2 regions of the Aerococcus sp. 150760013-2 genome follow, and region 1 is predicted to be linked to the other one. Evidence: predicted binding sites of a transcription regulator. Region 1 holds the regulator's gene; the other holds the start of a gene.
What was found. Region 1 encodes Rex, which represses fermentation and respiration genes when NADH is low (regulators of the CRP and FNR family bind a similar motif). Its sites were predicted from a motif close to TTGTGAANTANTTCACAA; they were not measured.
Positions count from the first base shown of each region.

Region 2: the regulator Rex is predicted to act here: its motif matches at 5,525-5,542, upstream of ACUW85_RS05895 (formate/nitrite transporter family protein).

Region 1 covers NZ_JBSEYI010000003.1:29,187-39,049, forward strand. Annotated here, with positions in the region: gene groL (chaperonin GroEL) at 141-1,763, opposite strand; gene ACUW85_RS02125 (co-chaperone GroES) at 1,824-2,093, opposite strand; gene ACUW85_RS02130 (redox-sensing transcriptional repressor Rex) at 2,733-3,356, opposite strand; gene ACUW85_RS02135 (ABC-F family ATP-binding cassette domain-containing protein) at 3,553-5,511, shown strand; gene ACUW85_RS02140 (HpcH/HpaI aldolase family protein) at 5,586-6,398, opposite strand; gene ACUW85_RS02145 (cupin domain-containing protein) at 6,461-6,871, opposite strand; gene ACUW85_RS02150 (acetyl-CoA C-acetyltransferase) at 7,753-8,940, shown strand; gene ACUW85_RS02155 (MBL fold metallo-hydrolase) at 9,038-9,863, shown strand, end outside.
Region 2 covers NZ_JBSEYI010000008.1:85,738-95,600, forward strand. Annotated here, with positions in the region: gene ACUW85_RS05870 (mannose/fructose/sorbose PTS transporter subunit IIB) at 317-1,309, shown strand; gene ACUW85_RS05875 (mannose/fructose/sorbose family PTS transporter subunit IIC) at 1,329-2,138, shown strand; gene ACUW85_RS05880 (PTS system mannose/fructose/sorbose family transporter subunit IID) at 2,151-3,098, shown strand; gene ACUW85_RS05885 (DUF956 family protein) at 3,100-3,483, shown strand; gene manA (mannose-6-phosphate isomerase, class I) at 3,489-4,439, shown strand; gene ACUW85_RS05895 (formate/nitrite transporter family protein) at 4,602-5,393, opposite strand; gene ACUW85_RS05900 (cupin domain-containing protein) at 5,681-6,172, shown strand; gene pgeF (peptidoglycan editing factor PgeF) at 7,272-8,036, opposite strand; gene ACUW85_RS05910 (insulinase family protein) at 8,161-9,863, shown strand, end outside.

The DNA of each region.
Region 1 (9,863 bases):
TATAAAAAAATAGGAGATGTGAACTTGATTTCACACCTCCTATCAATCGTTATTATAATGGGTTCGGCCAATAACTGACTTTTATCCCCACGTGATTTTTTGGTCGTTTTCTTTATAAAAGACCTACTTAACTTTTTTTATTAATACATACCTGCACTTGGATCCATTGCTGGCATTTGTGGTTCAGGTTGCGGTTGGCTTGCAACAGCTGCTTCAGTAGATAAGATTAATCCAGCTACTGAACCTGCATTTTGCAATGCTGAGCGAGATACTTTTGTTGGGTCAACAATACCTTCTTCAATCATGTTTACCCATTCAGAAGTTGCTGCATTAAATCCGACACCTTCTGCTTGCTCTTTCAATTTCTCAACAATTACAGAACCTTCTAAACCAGCATTCTCAGCGATTTGACGTACTGGAGCTTCTAAAGCACGTAAGACGATTTGTGCACCAGTTTGTTCATCACCAGCTAATGTTTCAGCTAATTCAGCAACTGCTTTTTTAGCATTGATAAAGGCAGTACCACCACCAGCTACGATACCTTGGTCAACAGCCGCACGTGTTGCGTTTAAAGCATCTTCGATACGTAATTTACGTTCTTTTAATTCTGATTCAGTAGCTGCACCAACTTTAACAACAGCTACACCACCAGCTAATTTAGCTAAGCGTTCTAATAATTTCTCACGGTCATATTCAGAAGTTGTTTCTTCAATTTGACTACGGATTTGGGCAACACGTTGTGCTAATTGCTCTTTATCGCCCGCACCCTCAACAATAGTTGTTTCATCTTTTGTGATTACAACGCGGTTAGCAGAACCTAATTGATCAATTGTCGTATCTTTTAATTCAAGTCCTAAATCTTCAGTAATTACTTGACCACCTGTTAGGATAGATAAATCTTCTAACATTGCTTTACGACGGTCACCAAAGGCTGGTGCTTTTACTCCAACGACGTTGAAAGTACCACGGATTTTATTCAAGACTAATGTAGGTAATGCTTCACCATCAATATCATCAGCCACTAATAACAATGCACGACCTTCTTGAACAACTTGTTCTAAAACTGGCAAGATGTCTTGGATATTAGAAATCTTTTTGTCTGTTAATAGAATATAAGGATTTTCTAAAACGGCTTCCATCTTGTCATTGTCAGTTACCATATATTGAGATAGGTAACCGCGGTCAAATTGCATGCCTTCAACAACATCTAGAGAGGTATCAATTGATTGAGATTCTTCAATAGTGATGACGCCATCTTGGCCAACTTTTTCCATTGCTTCTGCAATTAAGTCACCAACTTCGCTGTCGCCTGATGAAATTGATGCAACGTTAGCGATTGCGCCTTTAGAATCTACAGGAACTGAAATTTCAGATAACCGATCTGACGCTACGCGAATTGCTTTGTCAATCCCGCGACGAACACCTACTGGGTTAGCACCAGCAGTAACGTTTTTCATACCTTCAGTTACAATTGCTTGAGTTAGAACAGTGGCAGTTGTTGTACCGTCACCGGCAATATCATTTGTTTTTGAAGCTACTTCAGCAACTAGTTTTGCACCCATATCTTCAAATTTATCTTCTAATTCAATTTCTTTAGCGATGGTTACACCATCGTTAGTGATTAGCGGTGAACCATAACTTTGGTCTAAAACAACATTACGACCTTTTGGTCCTAAAGTTACTTTCACCGTATCAGCTAATATATCAATCCCACGAACCATTGATTGACGTGCATCTTCTGAAAATTTAATATCTTTTGCCATTTATTCATTCACCTCATAAAATTTCATATTGTTATTAATCTGTAAATATTGATAAATTGACTAATCTACAATTGCGATAATATCGCTTTCTTTAATAATTAATAATTCTTGACCATCATATTCAAATGTTGAACCTGCATATTTTTCAAATAGAACGCGGTCGCCTTCTTTCAATTGTGATGTGAAATCTTCCGTATTCTCAGCAACTGCTTCAACAACACCTACTTGTTGTTTCTCTTTAGCAGCTGACGGTAATACGATACCTGAAACTGTTTGCTCTTTAGCCTCTTCAACTCTCACAACTGCGCGTCCGTTTAATGGTTTAATCATTTACATGTCCCTCCATTTATATAAAATATCTGTCAAACCCAAGCTAAATTACTTGGTTATTTTAGAGATTAGCACTCTCTATGTCTGACTGCTAACCTCTACATTTCTTATCTTAAAACAATCAAATATGAATTGCAAGAGAAAGATTGACTTTTTTTGACCTATTTTTCCTTATAAGTCGAAAACCTTGATTTTATGCGGAATTTAAGTTATTTTTAGTAGTTGAAGAATGTGGTAAATTTTGATAAAAGTCAAAATGTGTTATATAAGAGAGGAATGTCAGTTTTTTTATGTTAAAAGGACCAGTAATATTTTTATTACTATTCAAACTAGTATTTATTTTCCTAGCCGTTACCTTCGCCATCGGCAGTGTGGAAGGTTCTGGATGGAATTGGACAGTATACTTAGCGCTAGCTGTTGCAGCGTATGAAATAGTTGACTTGCTAAAGACGCTAAACGTACTACGCCAATTTAAATCGAAATCATAATCTTTTTAATTATTGTAATTTAGTAAAAATTGCAAAAAATTTAAGGTTTCATATGTGAAATTCAACAAACTTTCCCTGCAATTAAGTTAAAAAAAGGCCGAGACTAAAGATCTCGGCTTATTCGCTTGCTAGCGTATAGGTAGCACATATATTATGAATTTGTTGAGATGAAGTAGATTAAGGTTTGCAGTTCGTTCGTGAAGTCTACATCCTGCACCCGGATACTATCCGGTACATCTAATCTCACTGGCGTAAAGTTCAAGATGCCTTTGATACCTGCTTGTTCTAACGATGGTATCATATCTTGAGCAACTGCTTCAGGTACCGAGAGGATGACCACTTCTATATCCATTAATTTTAATTGTTGCGTCAAATCCTTCATATCATAAACAGGCACACCATTGTGGACCGTACCAATGATATCCTGATTGATATCAAAAGCAGCACCAATTCGTATGTTGTTTGACTTTTTAAAGTTATAGTTCAATAAGGCATTACCAAGATTACCTACACCAACTAATGCAACTGTTGTTAAACGATCTTGGCTTAGTGTCTTACCAAAGAAGTCTAATAAAGCATCAATATCATAGCCATACCCTCGTTTACCTAAGGCACCAAAGTATGAAAAGTCACGTCTAATCGTTGCACTTTCAACTTTCACTGCTTCACTTAATTCTGTAGAAGAAACACGTGTTTTCCCCATATTTTTAAATACACGTAGGTAACGGTGGTAGAGCGGTAATCTTTTGGCGGTTGCTTTGGGTATTTTACGCATGTTCAGTCCTCTTTCTAATTTAGAAAATAATTTCTTAAACAGTATAACAAGTTTGTGAAAATAACACAAGGGTGTTTCATTCGTGATTTTTAGTATATGTTAAATAATGCAATTTTTTATAAAATGTTTCCAGTGATTACTCAAATTTTTTTGTGGTAAAATAATAAGACTATCTAATGAAAGGATCATGCCTACTATGATCATATTACAAGGTTCAAATCTAGCTAGACGCTATGGCGTAGAAGTTATTTTTGAAAACGTACAAATGACAATCCAACACAACAGTCGCATCGCGCTAGTTGGCCGTAATGGTGCCGGTAAGTCAACATTATTGAAAATGTTGGCCAACATTCAAGCACCTGATGACGGTCAAGTTTCCTTAACTAAAGGAACAACCATCGCCTATATGGACCAACACACAGCCGTCTCTGGTGATCGAACAATTTATGAAGAAATGGTTTCCGTATTTGAACCTGTAATTAAATTAATAAAGGAATCAGAAATCGCGGCTCTTGCCTTAGCAGATGAAGAACTTATGCAAGATACAGAGGCATATGAAGTTGCGCTCAATCGCTATGACAAACTTCAAGAAGACTTGATTCGCTTTAATGCGTACGGATATGAATCTGAAATCCGCATGGTATTACACGGTTTCCAATTTTTTGACGAAGACTATAGCCGTAAGATTTCAACACTTTCTGGAGGTCAACGAACGCGTCTTGCTTTAGCGAAAATCCTACTCGAGAAGAAAGATTTACTCATTCTAGATGAGCCAACTAACCACCTAGATATCGAGACTTTGACTTGGCTTGAAAACTATCTACCAAAGTATCCTGGTGCCTTATTGATCGTATCCCATGACCGGTATTTTTTAGATGCCGTTACCAATGAGACTTATGAAATGGCGCACCAAGGTATCCATTATTATAAAGGGAATTATTCATTCTACCTGAAAGAACGGGCACAGCGTCTCACCATGCAAATGAAAGCTTACGAAAAGCAACAAGAAGAGATCGCCAAATTAGAAGACTATGTAGCACGTAATATTGTGCGCGCCTCAACGACAAAAATGGCACAGTCACGTCGTAAGCAATTAGAGAAAATGACCAAAATTGAAAAGCCATTAAACGATGAAAAATCCGCACGCATTCAGTTCTCCGTTGCTGAAAGTTCTGGGAATGATGTTTTACAAACCAATAAGTTAGCCGTCGGGTATAGTCCAGATAAAGTTTTGGCTGAACCTATCTCATTCCAGCTACGCAAACAGGAAGCAATTGCAATTGTTGGACCAAATGGTGTAGGTAAATCAACCTTACTCAAGACAATTATTAAACAAATTCCAGCTATACGCGGCACTATCGAATATGGCGCTCACTTACAGATTGGTTACTATGACCAAGAATTAGGCAATTTAAATTCAAAAAAAGATGTACTTCATGAGTTATGGGATGAACATCCATCCATGATGGAACGAGATGTTCGCACTATTCTTGGCTCCTTCTTATTTACTGGAAATGATGTGACCAAGTCTGTAGCAACACTTTCTGGTGGGGAAAAAGCCCGACTTGAATTGGCGAAACTCGCTTTGGAACATGATAATTTCCTGATTCTCGATGAACCAACCAACCATTTGGATATTGATTCTAAAGAAGTATTAGAGAATGCCTTGATCGAATATGATGGTACCCTATTATTTGTCAGCCATGATAGGTACTTCATCAACCGGATTGCTACCTCTGTTTTAGAAATTAATCCTGATGGTTCCACGCTTTATCTTGGTGACTATGATTATTATGTGGCTAAAAAAGCGTCAGAAGAAGAACGTCTTGCTTTACTAGCAGCTGAAAGCAACGATGAAAAGGTAGAAAAAACAACTACTCAACCCACCTCCGAGACGAAACAGGCTTTTCAACTATCTAAAGAGAAACAAAGAGAACAACGAAAATTACAGCGTGAAATTACCCAACATGAAGAGGTAATGGCTGATTTAGAAGGAAAAATTGAAGAAATCCAATTGGATATGACAAAACCTGAATTTCTTGATGATTTTGAGAAATTAAACGAATTAAATCAATCCCTTCAAGAAGCAGAAAAAGCCTTAGACCAAGTGATGACCGCTTGGGAAGAAGCTGCAACGAAATTAGAAAACTTATAAAAGCAAAAACAAGGTAAGCCCTTTAAAGAAAATATGGCTTACCTTGTTTTTTTATCAACTATACCAAATAGCTGTTATTTTAAAAATACCGCATCATCTACTTGGTATTTATCTCCTTCTACCCCTTTTCGAACGTCATCAATTCTTGCTTTGGTTGCTTGACGAAAGAAGGCCAAGTCGTTCAATACCGTGACGAATTGGAATCCTTGTTCAATTCGGTTGATTGCATCTTGTGCATTAGCTGTAAAGATGCCTGGAATTTTACCTGCTTCTTTACATGCTTTAAGGACTTTTTGAATATTGGCTTCAAGTTCTGGACTTGTTGATGGGTCTTCAACACCCATGGCATGCGCTAGGTCAAGACGACCGATGTACACACAGTCAATTCCTTCAACACTCACGATCTCTTCAACGTTTTCAACTGCTTCTGGGGTTTCACATTGGACGATAACCATCGATTTTTCGTCTACTTCACCCTTGTTGTAGTTTTCATAGGCACCCCAAAGTGGTCCACGCCCAATCCCTTTACCGCGGATCCCGATTGGAGGCATTTTAGTGTTTTGAATCACGAATTCCGCTTGTGCTTTGGTATTGACCATTGGAATCATCAATCCATGTAAACCGATATCCAACATTCGCCCCATCATTGGACCATCTTCGGGGTTGTAAACACGGGCATATGGGGCAGTACCGTATAATTCGGCTGCACGCACCATATCTAAGGCTGTTTCTAAGCTTGTTTGAGCATGTTCGAAGTCAATCATAGCAAAGTCGAAGCCATTGACCCCTAAAATTTCCGTATTTAACGAAGAGCTTGATGCCACAAAAGCACCGATAGCATAGCCTTTTTCAGCAATTTTTTCTTTTACAAGGTTGCGCATTTCCATTTATATCATCCTTTTCCCGTCTTTAGTCCTATTCAAGTCAGTCCTAATGTCTCTACTTTTAATTAGTCAATTATGTTAAAGCCTTGGTAGCCTTGTTCTTTCAAGAATTGGCTGTAAGCTTCGTTGTAGTCTTCACGCGCTGGGGCGAAAATATCCACATTCACCACTGTTTCTGGTGAATCGTACACATGAATATAATGTTCAACACCCTTCGGCACGACTACCCATGAGCCTGCCTTCATGCGGAACGGCTCACCGTCAACGTAATAGTCACATTCACCTTGTAATATCCAGGCGATTTGTTGGTGGTCATCATGCGTATGTGGGCGTAAGTCGTTGCCATTCTCTACTCGGTTAACTGTTACATTGACGCCGTCACCTGACATGGCGAACACGGCTTGATCGATTCCAGGGCGTAATGGACGGTAGGGAATTTCATTGATGTTTCCAAAATCTACATTTTCTAGTGCCATGATGCATTCCTCCAATATGGATACTTTTTATTAAAACTTTATGAGTTTTTTTGATTGGTGTCACCTTACCATCACATTTTATTAAAAGCAACAAGAGAAAGTATTTGCCAACGAATCCTTTTGATATTGTCCTGGGGATCTCTGGAAAAATGGTTGACCAACTTTTTCTAGCCTTCTATGAAGGAAATGACATCTTTTGGTCAAATTTAGGGGCATATTATGTCAAAATAAGCATCTTTCAAGATGTACAATTTTTGTTTTCAACTCGTTTTCAGCTGACAAAATGGTCCAGCTCACCCTCATAAAGCTCACCGTTTTCTCATTTACAAAAATATTACAATTGACCAAATCCCTTGATACATATAAGGATACCCTATGTTGATATTTCAAATATAGGATTAGATTAAAAATAAATGTGGGAAAGACTTGTTAAAATGAAAATATGATGATAATATAGCACTAACTTAAATCAAAGGAGTGAGACCAATATGGCAATGCATACAGATTTTACAAATATGACCAACACCTCTTGGTCAATGACCTCTACTGATCACCAGACACATACATCTTTATTATTATTATTAGCTAACTAGGATTGTTCCAACATATGGAAGAGTCCTATTTCTCGTGAATGCGGGCTCTTAGCTAGTAAGACTGCGGGCCGCATAAATGGTTTGCAGTCTTTTTTTGTTTCTGATGATCGGCTTTTAAGTGAATTTGATTAATATGACTCACAATATCTGGTTCCAAAAGTCAAAATTATCCGACGCTTTCCAAAATACCTTAATTACCTACAGTAATAGTTCTACTCTTGGTCTAGCGCGTATATTCTAAGCGACTTTTGTCTCACCTCAACTTAACCCTCGAAAGGAGTTTTTCAAATGCAAGATGTCGTAATCGTAGCTGCACAAAGAACCCCCATCGGATCATTCGGTGGCGTATTTAAAAATGTTTCCGCTGTTGACTTAGGTAAGGTAGCCGTTCAAGGAGCCATGGCTAAGGCCAACATTGATCCAACCCTAGTAGATGAGGTCATCTTCGGTAACGTCTTAAGCGCAGGTTTAGGTCAAAACGTTGCCCGCCAAGTTGCAGTCGCTGCCGGAATACCTGTAGAAAAACCAGCCTTCGCTGTCAACAAGGTTTGCGGTTCAGGTTTGAAAGCTGTCGCCCTTGGCGCGCAAAGTATTATGGTGGGCGAATCGGACGTCGTGGTTGCTGGCGGGACCGAAAATATGAGCCAAGCGCCTTACATTGTTGAAGATGCACGTTGGGGTATGCGAATGGGCGACCAGAAAGTGGTCGACACCATGATTAAAGACGGTTTAACCGACGCCTTCAACAACTACCATATGGGGATTACCGCAGAAAACATTGTTGAAAAATATGGATTCACTAGAGAAGATCAAGATGCCCTAGCCGCTTCCAGCCAACAAAAGGCGGAAGCTGCCATCAATAACAACAAATTCCAAGATGAAATTACACCCGTTGCCGTTCCGCAAAGACGCGGCGACGATATCCAAATCGAAGCGGATGAATATCCAAGAGCTGGTGTTACCCAAGAATCTTTAGCTAAATTAAGACCAGCCTTCAAGCGTGATGGTGGATCTGTTACAGCAGCCAACTCTTCAGATATTAACGACGGGGCTGCAGCCATCGTTTTAATGTCCAAGGAAAAAGCCGAAGCGATTGGCGCTAAACCTTTAGCTACCATTAAAGCCTTCGCAAGCGCCGGCGTTGACCCTTCAATCATGGGAACAGGTCCAATTCCAGCTACCAGAAAAGCACTGGATAAAGCCCAATTGACTATAAAAGACATCGATTTAATTGAAGCCAACGAAGCTTTTGCTGCCCAAGCCTTGTGTGTATTGCAAGATCTTGATGCAGATATGGACAAGGTCAACGTGAACGGCGGTGCCATCGCCTTGGGTCACCCGATTGGCGCATCCGGCGCCCGCATCTTAGTCACCCTGGTCCACGAAATGATCAAACGGCAGTCTACTTATGGCCTAGCTACCTTGTGTATCGGGGGTGGCCAAGGAATATCCATGATTATCGAAGGTAAATATTAATCGGCTGTGACACCAGCTAAGGGCTAAACCCCTTTTGACAATTGAAAAATGACTCGTATTTAGAAACCCAAGCATACATATAAAGGAGATTTTTATTATGATTGACACATATACTTTCCACGACATGACCCTATCTTGGTTGAACGGCGCGATGATTGGCACTGACGGCGGGACAATTTTCGGTCCTGTACCACGAGCACTTTGGGGTCGCTACTATCCATATAATGATAAAAACCAAGTGACTGAGGTTTGTGACCCGATTGTCATCCAATACCAGGGGAAAAACTACATCATTGATGCATCCTTTAACTTGGATAAATTCAATGAAAAAGGGAAACGAAATGTTGGGCTTCAACAAGAAGGTAGTATCCAAGAAGACTTTGAAACGCTTGGGATTACGCCTGAAGATATTGACGTTGTGATGATGACTCATATGCATAACGACCACGCCAGCGGTTTGACTTACTTTGAAGACGATCAATGGCAATCAACCTTCCCTAATGCTACGATTTATATCTCTGATTTCGAGTGGGATGCGGTAAGACATCCAAATGCACGGACTAAGAATACTTATCCGAAAGAAAATTGGGAAGCCATCCAAGGACAAGTAGCAACCTTTACGGATAGCATTACCATTGCTGAAGGGATTACCATGGAAGTGACAGGTGGTCACAGTCCTGGTCATACCATTATACGTCTTGAACAAGCTGGCGAAACTATGCTACATATGGCAGATATCCTACTTACATTCGTTCACACAAACCCACTTTGGGTCGGTGGTCTAGACGATTACCCAATGGATTCTATTTCAGCTAAACAAGAATTGATGCCAGAAGCCCTAGCCAACAACTACCGCTTTATCTTCTACCATGACCCATACTACCGTGTGGTTGAATACACTGAAGACGGGAAAAACATCCAAT
Region 2 (9,863 bases), on a different contig from region 1:
AATCTGATTTTACGCGTTTTTTTATGTATATGAGAAAACTTTAATCTTTCGATTAAAGATAATTTTGCAATCTTAATAACTTATATAACATGTTAGGCGAAGCATTGATTTAACAGTATTTAAAACCATTTTGTTAGCGAAAGGGTATATTTAATAATTTTAAAGTCTAGTCATGCGCAAACTTTTGCAAAAAAATGACGGATTTTGGCAAATTTACTGATTTTCTCCAATATTTTATGATTGTATTTGGTAGATTTTACTTATATACTTGAAAACGGATACAAGTGTCCAAATTTATTTAGGGAGGTTTAATAAGATGATAGGAATTATTTTAGCGAGTCACGGTAAGTTCGCTGAAGGTATTAAACAATCTGCTGAGATGATTTTCGGAGAACAAGAAAATCTGCAGGCAGTAACCTTTATGCCTGAAGAAGGACCAGATGATTTACGTGCCCATCTTTTAGAAGCAGTCGAATCTTTCGATGATACGTTACAAATTCTATTTTTAGTTGATTTGTGGGGAGGTTCACCATTCAACCAGGCTAATGCAATTCACGAAGAAATGCCAGAACGCACAGCAATAGTAAGTGGGTTAAATCTACCAATGCTCTTAGAAGCTTTGGGTCAACGATTTGGTTCTGATCAAGTGGCAGATGTTGCTAAACACATTTTGACAAGAGACGTGTCAGGTATTCGTGTAAAACCTGAAGCACTTGGGGAAGGCATTGACGCCCCAGTAGCTGCAGCTAGCGAAGGTAGTCAAGAAGAGGAACAAGTTGGTACCTTAAAACCTGGTACTGTATTAGGTGATGGGAAGATTAAGTATGTCCTAGCACGCGTGGATACCCGTTTATTACACGGTCAAGTAGCCACTGGTTGGGTGAAATCAGTTAACCCTAACCGTATTATCGTTGTATCGGACAAGGTAGCCCAAGATGACATGCGTAAATCATTGATTCAACAAGCGGCGCCAACAGGTGTTCGTGCCAACACAATTCCAGTATCTAAATTAGCGGAAGTTGATAAAGACCCACGTTTTGGTAAGACAAAGGCATTATTATTATTTGAAACTCCACAAGACGTATTAGCAGCAATCGAAGCTGGTGTAGATATAAAGGAAGTAAACTTAGGTTCAATGGCGCATTCTAAAGGGAAAACAATGATTTCAAGATCATTGTCAGTAGACGAGGAAGATGTAGCTACTTTACAAAAATTAAAAGACCTTGGGGTTAAATTTGACGTACGTAAAGTCCCTGCAGACTCAGACGAAAACTTAGATAAACTGTTGAAAAATCATAACTTGATTTAAAAGGGAGGTCGACAGAAAAATGGATATTTCAATTTTTGCAGCTATAGCTATTTGTGTTATTGCATTATTCGCTGGTTTTGAAAGTGTGTTGGACTCATTCCAATTACACCAACCAATTATTGTTTGTACATTAATTGGTCTTGCAACAGGAAACTTAACTGAAGGGCTACTATTAGGTGGTCAATTACAATTAATCGCTTTAGGTTGGATGAACATCGGGGCAGCGCAAGCACCAGATGCTGCCTTAGCAGGTGTAATCGCTGGTATCTTAGTATTAACTAAAGGTGCTTCTGTAAACGAAGGTATCGCCATTGCAGTGCCTTTAGCAATCGCTGGTCAAGTATTAACAATCTTCGTTCGTACAATGACAGTAGGTTTGGCACATTATGCTGATGGCCAAGCGGAAAAAGGCTCTATTCGTGGAGTTGAATCTGCCAATATGATGGCTTTAGGTCTTCAAGGTTTACGTGTAATGATTCCAGCAATCGCTACATTAGCTTTACCAGCTTCAGCTGTACAAGGCGCTTTAGCAGCCATTCCAGACTGGATCACAGGTGGTTTAGCTGTTGGTGGTGGTATGATCGTTGCTGTAGGTTACGCAATGGTTATCAATATGATGGCAACCAAAACAACATGGCCATTCTTCTTTATCGGTTTTGCTTTAGCAGCCGTTACAGAATTGAACTTAGTGGCAATGGGTATTATCGGTTTGGCCTTAGCACTTATCTACATTGAACTGTCTCCACAATTTAATGGCGGTGGCGGTTCAGGATCTGGTGGTTCAGGTTCAGTTGATGCTCAGTTAGACGCCATTTTAGAAGACTATTAAGGAGGGGTAGACATGACTGAAGAAGTAACAAACCGCGTAACATTATCAAAACGAGACCGGATGGTTGCAAACTGGCGATTAACTTTCGTTCAAGCTTCATGGAACTACGAGCGTATGCATAACGTTGGTTGGGCTTATGTACTAGCCCCAGCAATCAAAAAATTATATACAAGTAAAGAAGACCGTACGGCAGCTTTACAACGTCACTTGGAATTCATCAACTCTCACCCATACGTTGAGGCACCAATTTTAGGGGTAACCTTAGCCATGGAAGAAGAGAAAGCAAATGGTACAGTCATTGAAGACCAAGCTATCCAAGGGGTTAAAGTTGGTATGATGGGTCCACTTGCTGGTGTGGGTGACCCAATCTTCTGGGGTACTTTACGTCCAGTAATCGGTGCATTTGCTGCATCGCTTGCTTTAAGCCAATCAATCATTGGACCAATCTTATTCTTCGTACTTTGGAACTTAATCCGTGTAGCCTTCACTTGGTACACACAAGAATTAGGTTACCGTGCAGGTTCTGAAATCACAAAAGACTTGTCTGGTGGTATCATTCAAAAAATCACTGTTGGGGCATCTATTCTAGGGATGTTCGTTATGGGGGTATTGGTACCTCGTTGGACAACAATGAATTTCCCAAAAGTAATCTCTGAAGTAACTAACCAAGAAGATGCTATTGTAAACTTTGATGGTTTAGTTGAAGCAGCTAACAACAGCAATGTAACAGCTGACAGCTTCCGTGATGTGATTAACCAAATTTCATCAGGTCAATTAGTAAATACAACAACAGCCACATCATTAGGTGATGTATTCAACCAATTATTACCAGGTATGATGCCATTACTATTAACATTAGCATGTATGTACCTATTAAAACGTAAAGTGAGCGCAACTACCTTGATTTTCTCTATCTTTGTGATCGGTATCGTGCTTTATGTATTAGGTATCATGGGTTAAGATGACAGCTCAATTAAATACTGAAGTAACGTTCGTCTCCAAAGCGAATGCGATGGTCAACCCTATCGACCCTAAGTCAGGCTTACTGATGGTGGGCGATAAGGGTGTCGAATTTCGCGAGGAGAACGGACCAGGCTTCATTCAAATTCCATGGGTTAACATTACACGCATCCGCGTGCAAATGTTCTTCAAAGGACGTTACGTCCGCGGCTTCTACTTTGAAACCGATGAAGGCCAACTCCTGGAATTTGTTGTCGAAGAAGCTAAAGATAGTCTTCGGGCAATGCGCAAGTACCTGCCCCGAGAAAAATTCGTCGCACAACAAAGTAACCTAGCCAACTTATTCAAAAACCCCTTTAAACGAGGAAAGAAAGACAAGGAGTAGTGACGATGCAAGAACCCATATTCTTAAAAGCCTACCTAGAAGAAAAAATCTGGGGTGGACAAAAATTACGCAGTCAATTTAATCTAGACATCCCTTCAGACCAGACGGGAGAAGCGTGGGTCATTTCAGGACATGAACATGGGCAATCTATCGTGACGTCACCTGAATCCCTTGCCGGCTTAAGTCTATCTGACTTGTACCAAAAACACCCAGAAATCTTCTTGGGAGAAGCGGCTGACCGTTTTCCATTATTAATCAAAATTATTGATGCCAAGGAAGACTTGTCCGTCCAAGTGCACCCGGATGACACCTATGGACTAGCCCATGAAAATGACCTTGGGAAGACGGAGTGTTGGTATATTATGGACGCTGATCCAGGTGCCTATCTGATTTACGGCCACAATGCCCAGAATAAAGAACAGTTCTTAGAAATGGTCGAAGAGAACGAGTGGGACCAACTGTTACGTAAAGTGCCCGTTCATGCCGGTGATTTCTTCGCCGTGCCAGCAGGGACCATCCATGCTATCGGTGGCGGCGTATTAATCCTCGAAACCCAACAAAGTTCTAACACCACCTACCGGGTTTATGACTACGGACGAAAGGACGCCGATGGCAAGGAACGTGATCTACACATCCAACAATCGGCGGATGTCACCATGTTCCCCCACAAGGACGCCCTAGCAACCGGTCATACAACTGAACTACCGGGTGGCTCAATCCAAGAATATTGGACCAATGAATACTTCTCCGTGGCAAAATGGACAATCGAGGATAACTTGCATATCAACTTATCCGACAAGTACCAATTGTGTACAGTCCTTGACGGCCAAGGACAAGTAACGGTTGGCGACAAGGCTTGGGACGTAAAAGCAGCAGACGCCTTTATCCTACCAAGTGACCTTAGAGAAATCACACTCACTGGGCAATTTAGTTTGATGGTAGCAGAAGAAGCATAAATGGCTAGCGGGTGTTCAACCTGTTGAACGAATAAGAACCATAAAAATAGACCAAGGGGACATCAAAGCAGATGCAACCCCTTGGTCTATTATTTTTTTAGGATGTTCTATGTAAATCGCGCGGCATTCTTTATACTTTTCTGGATACCGCATCATCTGGACTTAGTCGAGATATCCTGCCTCTACACTATTTAGGAAGCTATACCCTTGCCCCATGATAACACCGCCACCTACTAGATTGCCCATAAAGGCGAAGATCCAATTAATCAACACGGCCATCATATCCATGTCATTACCTGAGAAGAAAGCGATACTCATTAGCGAGAAATTCGCAATAATATGTTCTAACCCACCATAAACAAATAGGAAAATAACGGCGATGATAAATAGTAGGCGGCCAATATCATCTTTCATTTTCATCTGCCCCATAATGGTGATATTGACGAAGATATTTGCGAGAATCCCGTCTATGAATAAGGTCCAAATGTCTTTATCCAATTTCGCATTAATCATGGTCATGATCGCAGAATCAGCATTAAAATAATGTGCGATACTAGAATGCCCAATGAGTATACCAACAATAGCAGCCCCTAGTAGGTTCATGCATGTGCAAATAAAGATAATGGTTAATGCTTTTGACCAAGATAATTTCCGGCGATGCGCACCTGCGAAAAGGTACATCATATTTGAAGTAGCCAACTCACCGTTCAAATAAATAATCATGGCTAAACCTATCGGAAATATCAAAGCGTAGCTTATTTTACCTAAAGACGGGTAGTCTACAGCAATGGCATCCCAAACCAAGACACCAATAGCGGTTGGCAGGGTTAAGAATATACCCGCGTAAATAGCCCGCAACAAATATCGGACTTTTGATTGGTCAAAAAGGGCATCCTTCTTGGCAACTGCACCGTCGATTTTACTCATGAAACTCGAAATATTCATATCGCTCATAGCTTGTCTCCTTACAATCATTTTTTGATATTATGGACAAATTTTTCATAATGGTAGCCTAGCACAAACGTGAAGCGATTGTTTTAAAAACAAGACATTAAATAGTTATAAGTTATCAAAAGAGCGGTAGTTTGATAATATTTTCACAATATCGACAAATCATGTACGCGATTGTATTTATTGGATTAGTAATAATGTGGGCGCAAATGGCATAAAAAAATCGTGCAAAATACTGGGAGAATAGATACTATTGAAGGTGAAAAGCAAATATTTTGGAGGCGAAATATATGAAAGACAAATCAATTTGGATCGACCACTACAAGATGGCAGGACATGAAGAAGGCGGCTTTTTCTATCAAGTATTGAAATCAGACCAAACCATCCAGCTAGAAGGCCAAAAACCACGTGCCCTATATACCAGCATCTACTTTCTCCTAACAAGCAACAATCCATCAAGATTCCACCGTTTAACAGCCGATGAAGTGTGGTACTACCACTACGGCAGCCCACTAACTGTCCACATGATTACAGCAGAGGGTGGCTATCAACAAGTCACTTTAGGCACAGACGTTGAACAAGGGCAAGTTCTACAAGCAGTCGTACCAAAGGGAACTATTTTTGGCTCAACAGTTGAAGACTCAGATAGCTATTCACTAGTCTCATGCATGGTTAGCCCAGGCTTTGAATACGATGACTTTGAACTATTCAAACGAGCAGATTTACTCAACCAATACCCAGATTATGCAGATATCATTCACTGTCTAACCCTAGCGGACTAGGCATATCACCTGCCTTAATATATTTCTAAAGAATCCATCACAGATTGACCACAATTTTGAGTCGGATTTTCATCATATCTTCACAAGTATCGTCTACTATATAAGCATACCCAATAAAGAACCAAACTTTTTCTTCATAAATCTTTCTCCTCCCAAAAACGAAAGATTACAGTCAACCAGTCGTCCTCCCAACGGCTGGTTTTCTATTGCAAACTTGAAAAATGGCTTTAATAACCTATAACCTTAAAATCATAGAAACAACACAAATTTTGACGAAATCTTCACAATATCTTCAAAGCTATCGCCTATTATATAAGCATACCCAATAAAGGAACCAAACTTTTCTTCATAAATCTTTCTCCTCCCAAAACGAAAGATGACAAAAAACCAGCTGCCTCCGAACAGCTGGTTTTTTAATGCCTAAATATAGTTTAAGCGCTCCTTAGTGCCCCTTCTTTTCGTAGTATATCCCCCAAATCAAGTTCAGTATAAATAAGATTAAAAATATACGGTTGTATTTGTAGGATTCTTGGAAGGTAAAGGTGACAAAAGCAAATATGACGAGTAATAGAATGGTTATATTTCTAGGGATTAAGACTTTTTTCATATGAACACCAATCTGTTGTTGGCGAGTTATCTATTTTATAGAGAAACTTTATAAGTATTTAGCAGTTGTACTTAGATGGTTAATCCATTATTCAAAAATACGAACCGAGGACACTCTTTAAACTTTCCCATCTATTCGATCCAATAGGTACGAGATATTGTCTTTACTAATTTGGTCCTAGCAGAATTACTATATACTTTTGTAATTGTGTTTTGGCCAATTAGAACTTCTGTACCTCTAGGAGATGTTGCGATAATATTTTGCATATTGACTGTTGGATAAACATAAGCTTCGGGTGACTTCATCAAAGAAATTATATCATAAAGTCCAATGGCTGCTTTTATTTGCCAACCAGGGATTAAATTGAGCAGGTTTGTAATTCCATATTTTGCAAAAGCCTTAGCTCTGGAACTTGCTACTATTTTATATCCTGTCCAAGAGGAGTAACGAATATTTTTATATCCTAGTTTTTTGTAGTCATTAATACTACTTCTATCCCTTTCTAGTAATAAAATTGAAATGACGTCCTGGGGTTTTATCTAGGCGGTAAGAAAAACCATCGGTCATCTTTAATGTATCCTGGTCTGATAATTGAATATTTTCTGGCAAGAAGCCCACTCGTTTCAACTGCTCAGCAACGGTTGCTTGATTATCAATCAAGTATTTCTCTCGACGGGCATCCCATTGAATAAAATCATCCGCATAACCAAGTGCCTTGAATTGGTCAGCAACATCTTTGTCCACTTCAAAAGAATCTTGTGCGATAGATGGTCCGAAAATAGCTTTCATTTTACCCATAAAAAGGTCTGGATCTTGACCTTTAATTTGTGCAAAAGTCCAAGAAACGATGTCTTGAACGGTCCCTTTCCAGCCTGAATGGATGGCACCAATTAAACCAGTATCTTCGTCATAAAAAATCACAGGTACACAATCTGCCGTAAAGACGCCAACAACCACATCGCTTTCGTAAGTGTACAAGGCGTCCACATCATCCACCGCATCTTCAGCCGACAGACTACCGCGTCCCCGGTCCCCAGATTTGACATGGTAAGCTTTTTTGGAATGGGTCTGGTTAGCAAATGCAAATTGAGCGACATCAACCTGTAATGCCTCCGCTAAAACTTGTCGATTTGCGATAACCAGTGATGCATCTTCCCCAGTATGTAGGGCTAAATTGCCGTTAAGGGCTTGGTTGGGATCTTTTAAAGTCGTACCAGCAATTAAATTTTCTGGTGTGTCATAGAATTGGATCGTCATAAGGTTCATCCTTTCTGCTTTCAGTTACGCTTATTATAGCAAACAAGCGGTCTGACTAATAAAGTCCTGCAAAAACTGTTAAAATAGAAGGAAACAAGAAAATGACCGATAAGGAGATAATTGTATGACAACCAACTTGAACAAAGGGGACCAAAAACATGGTTTCACCCTTGTAGACAGTCAATTTATTCAAGATGCCAACGCCCAAGTCCACACCTTTGCCCATGAACAATCAGGCGGCCAAGTGATTTGGGTTGAAAATGATGACCAAAACCGTTCGTTTGGGATTGGTTTTAAAACACCACCCAAAGATTCGACTGGTGTAGCCCACATTGTGGAACATTCAGTCCTTTCTGGATCACGTAAATATCCAGCGAAAGATCCATTTATGACCATGTTGAAAACGTCAATGAACACCTTCCTAAATGCTATGACCTTTTCAGATATGACCATTTATCCAGTATCATCGATGAATGAAGAAGATTTCCATAACTTAACGGATGTCTATTTAGACGCCGTTTTCTTCCCTAAAATGACCAGCGAAGAAAATATTTTCCGACAAGAAGGATGGCATAAAGAGTTATTCGACAAGGACGAGCCAATAATCTATAACGGGGTCGTTTACAATGAAATGCGTGGGGCTTATTCAGACGCAGAACGCATTATTATGCAAGATGTTACGGCAAATATGCACCCAGGGTCAACCTATGCCCACGAATCAGGCGGTTATCCATACGAAATTCCTGATTTAACATTTGACAATTTCAAACAATTCCACGCCGACCACTACCGTCCAGATAACGCCCTTGCCTATGTTTACGGTGACATCGATATCGACCGAACATTAGGTCAAATCAACGGCGATTTCTTCAGTGAATTCTTGAAAAAAGACCAGCAAGTTCAATTTGACTTGCCAGAAACAAAGGATGGCCACATCGAATACCAGGCCTTTTATGACGCTGATGAACGCAAGACAGCCGAAGATGATTCTTACCTTACCTACATGACTCATGTAGGTGCATCTACAGACTTGACTAATAATTATGTGGCCAATATTTTAAGTGATGCCTTAATTGAATCTGAAGCTGCGCCAATACGACAGGCCCTTATCGAAGCTGGGCTAGCGGAAGAAGTTGAAGCCATTGGGTCAGACGGTTACTACCTAGATTTCGGTCTAGTTCTGAAACAATTCAATCCAGCTAATAAGGACAAGGCCCTTGCTGTAATTAAAGAAACCCTAACTGACCTTGTAGCCAACGGGATTAACCGCGATCTACTTGAAGGGGTGATCAACACCCGCGAATTCGCAGCCCGTCAAGCCGGCGGTGCCATGAAGGGGATTACCTATGAAATCCAAATGACCATGGCATGGCGGTATGGCATGTCTCCGACCGAAGTCCTTCATTTTTCGAAATATTTCGACGATTTAAGAGCGAAATTAGCCACTGACTTCTATGAAGAATGGCTTCAAGACAACTTGCTGGCGGCAGATGCCAGCTTAGTCGGTATTTACCAACCGAGAGTTGGCTTATTCAAAGAACAGGACGACCAACTAGAAGCCAAGTTAGCTGCTGAAAAAGCCGCAATGACTGACCAAGACATTCAAGCATTAATTGAGGAAAACCAAGCTCTGCGGGTCTACCAAGACACACCGGATACCGAAGAAGCCCGTCAAGCCCTACCGAAATTAGATATTTCTGACGTACCGCGGACAACCCAAGCGATTGCTGAAGAAACATTAACCGGCCAACAAGGGGTGCCTGTCCTTTTCCATGAACAAGACGCATCAGGAATCCGTTATGTACAATTGGCTTATCGGTTAGACCA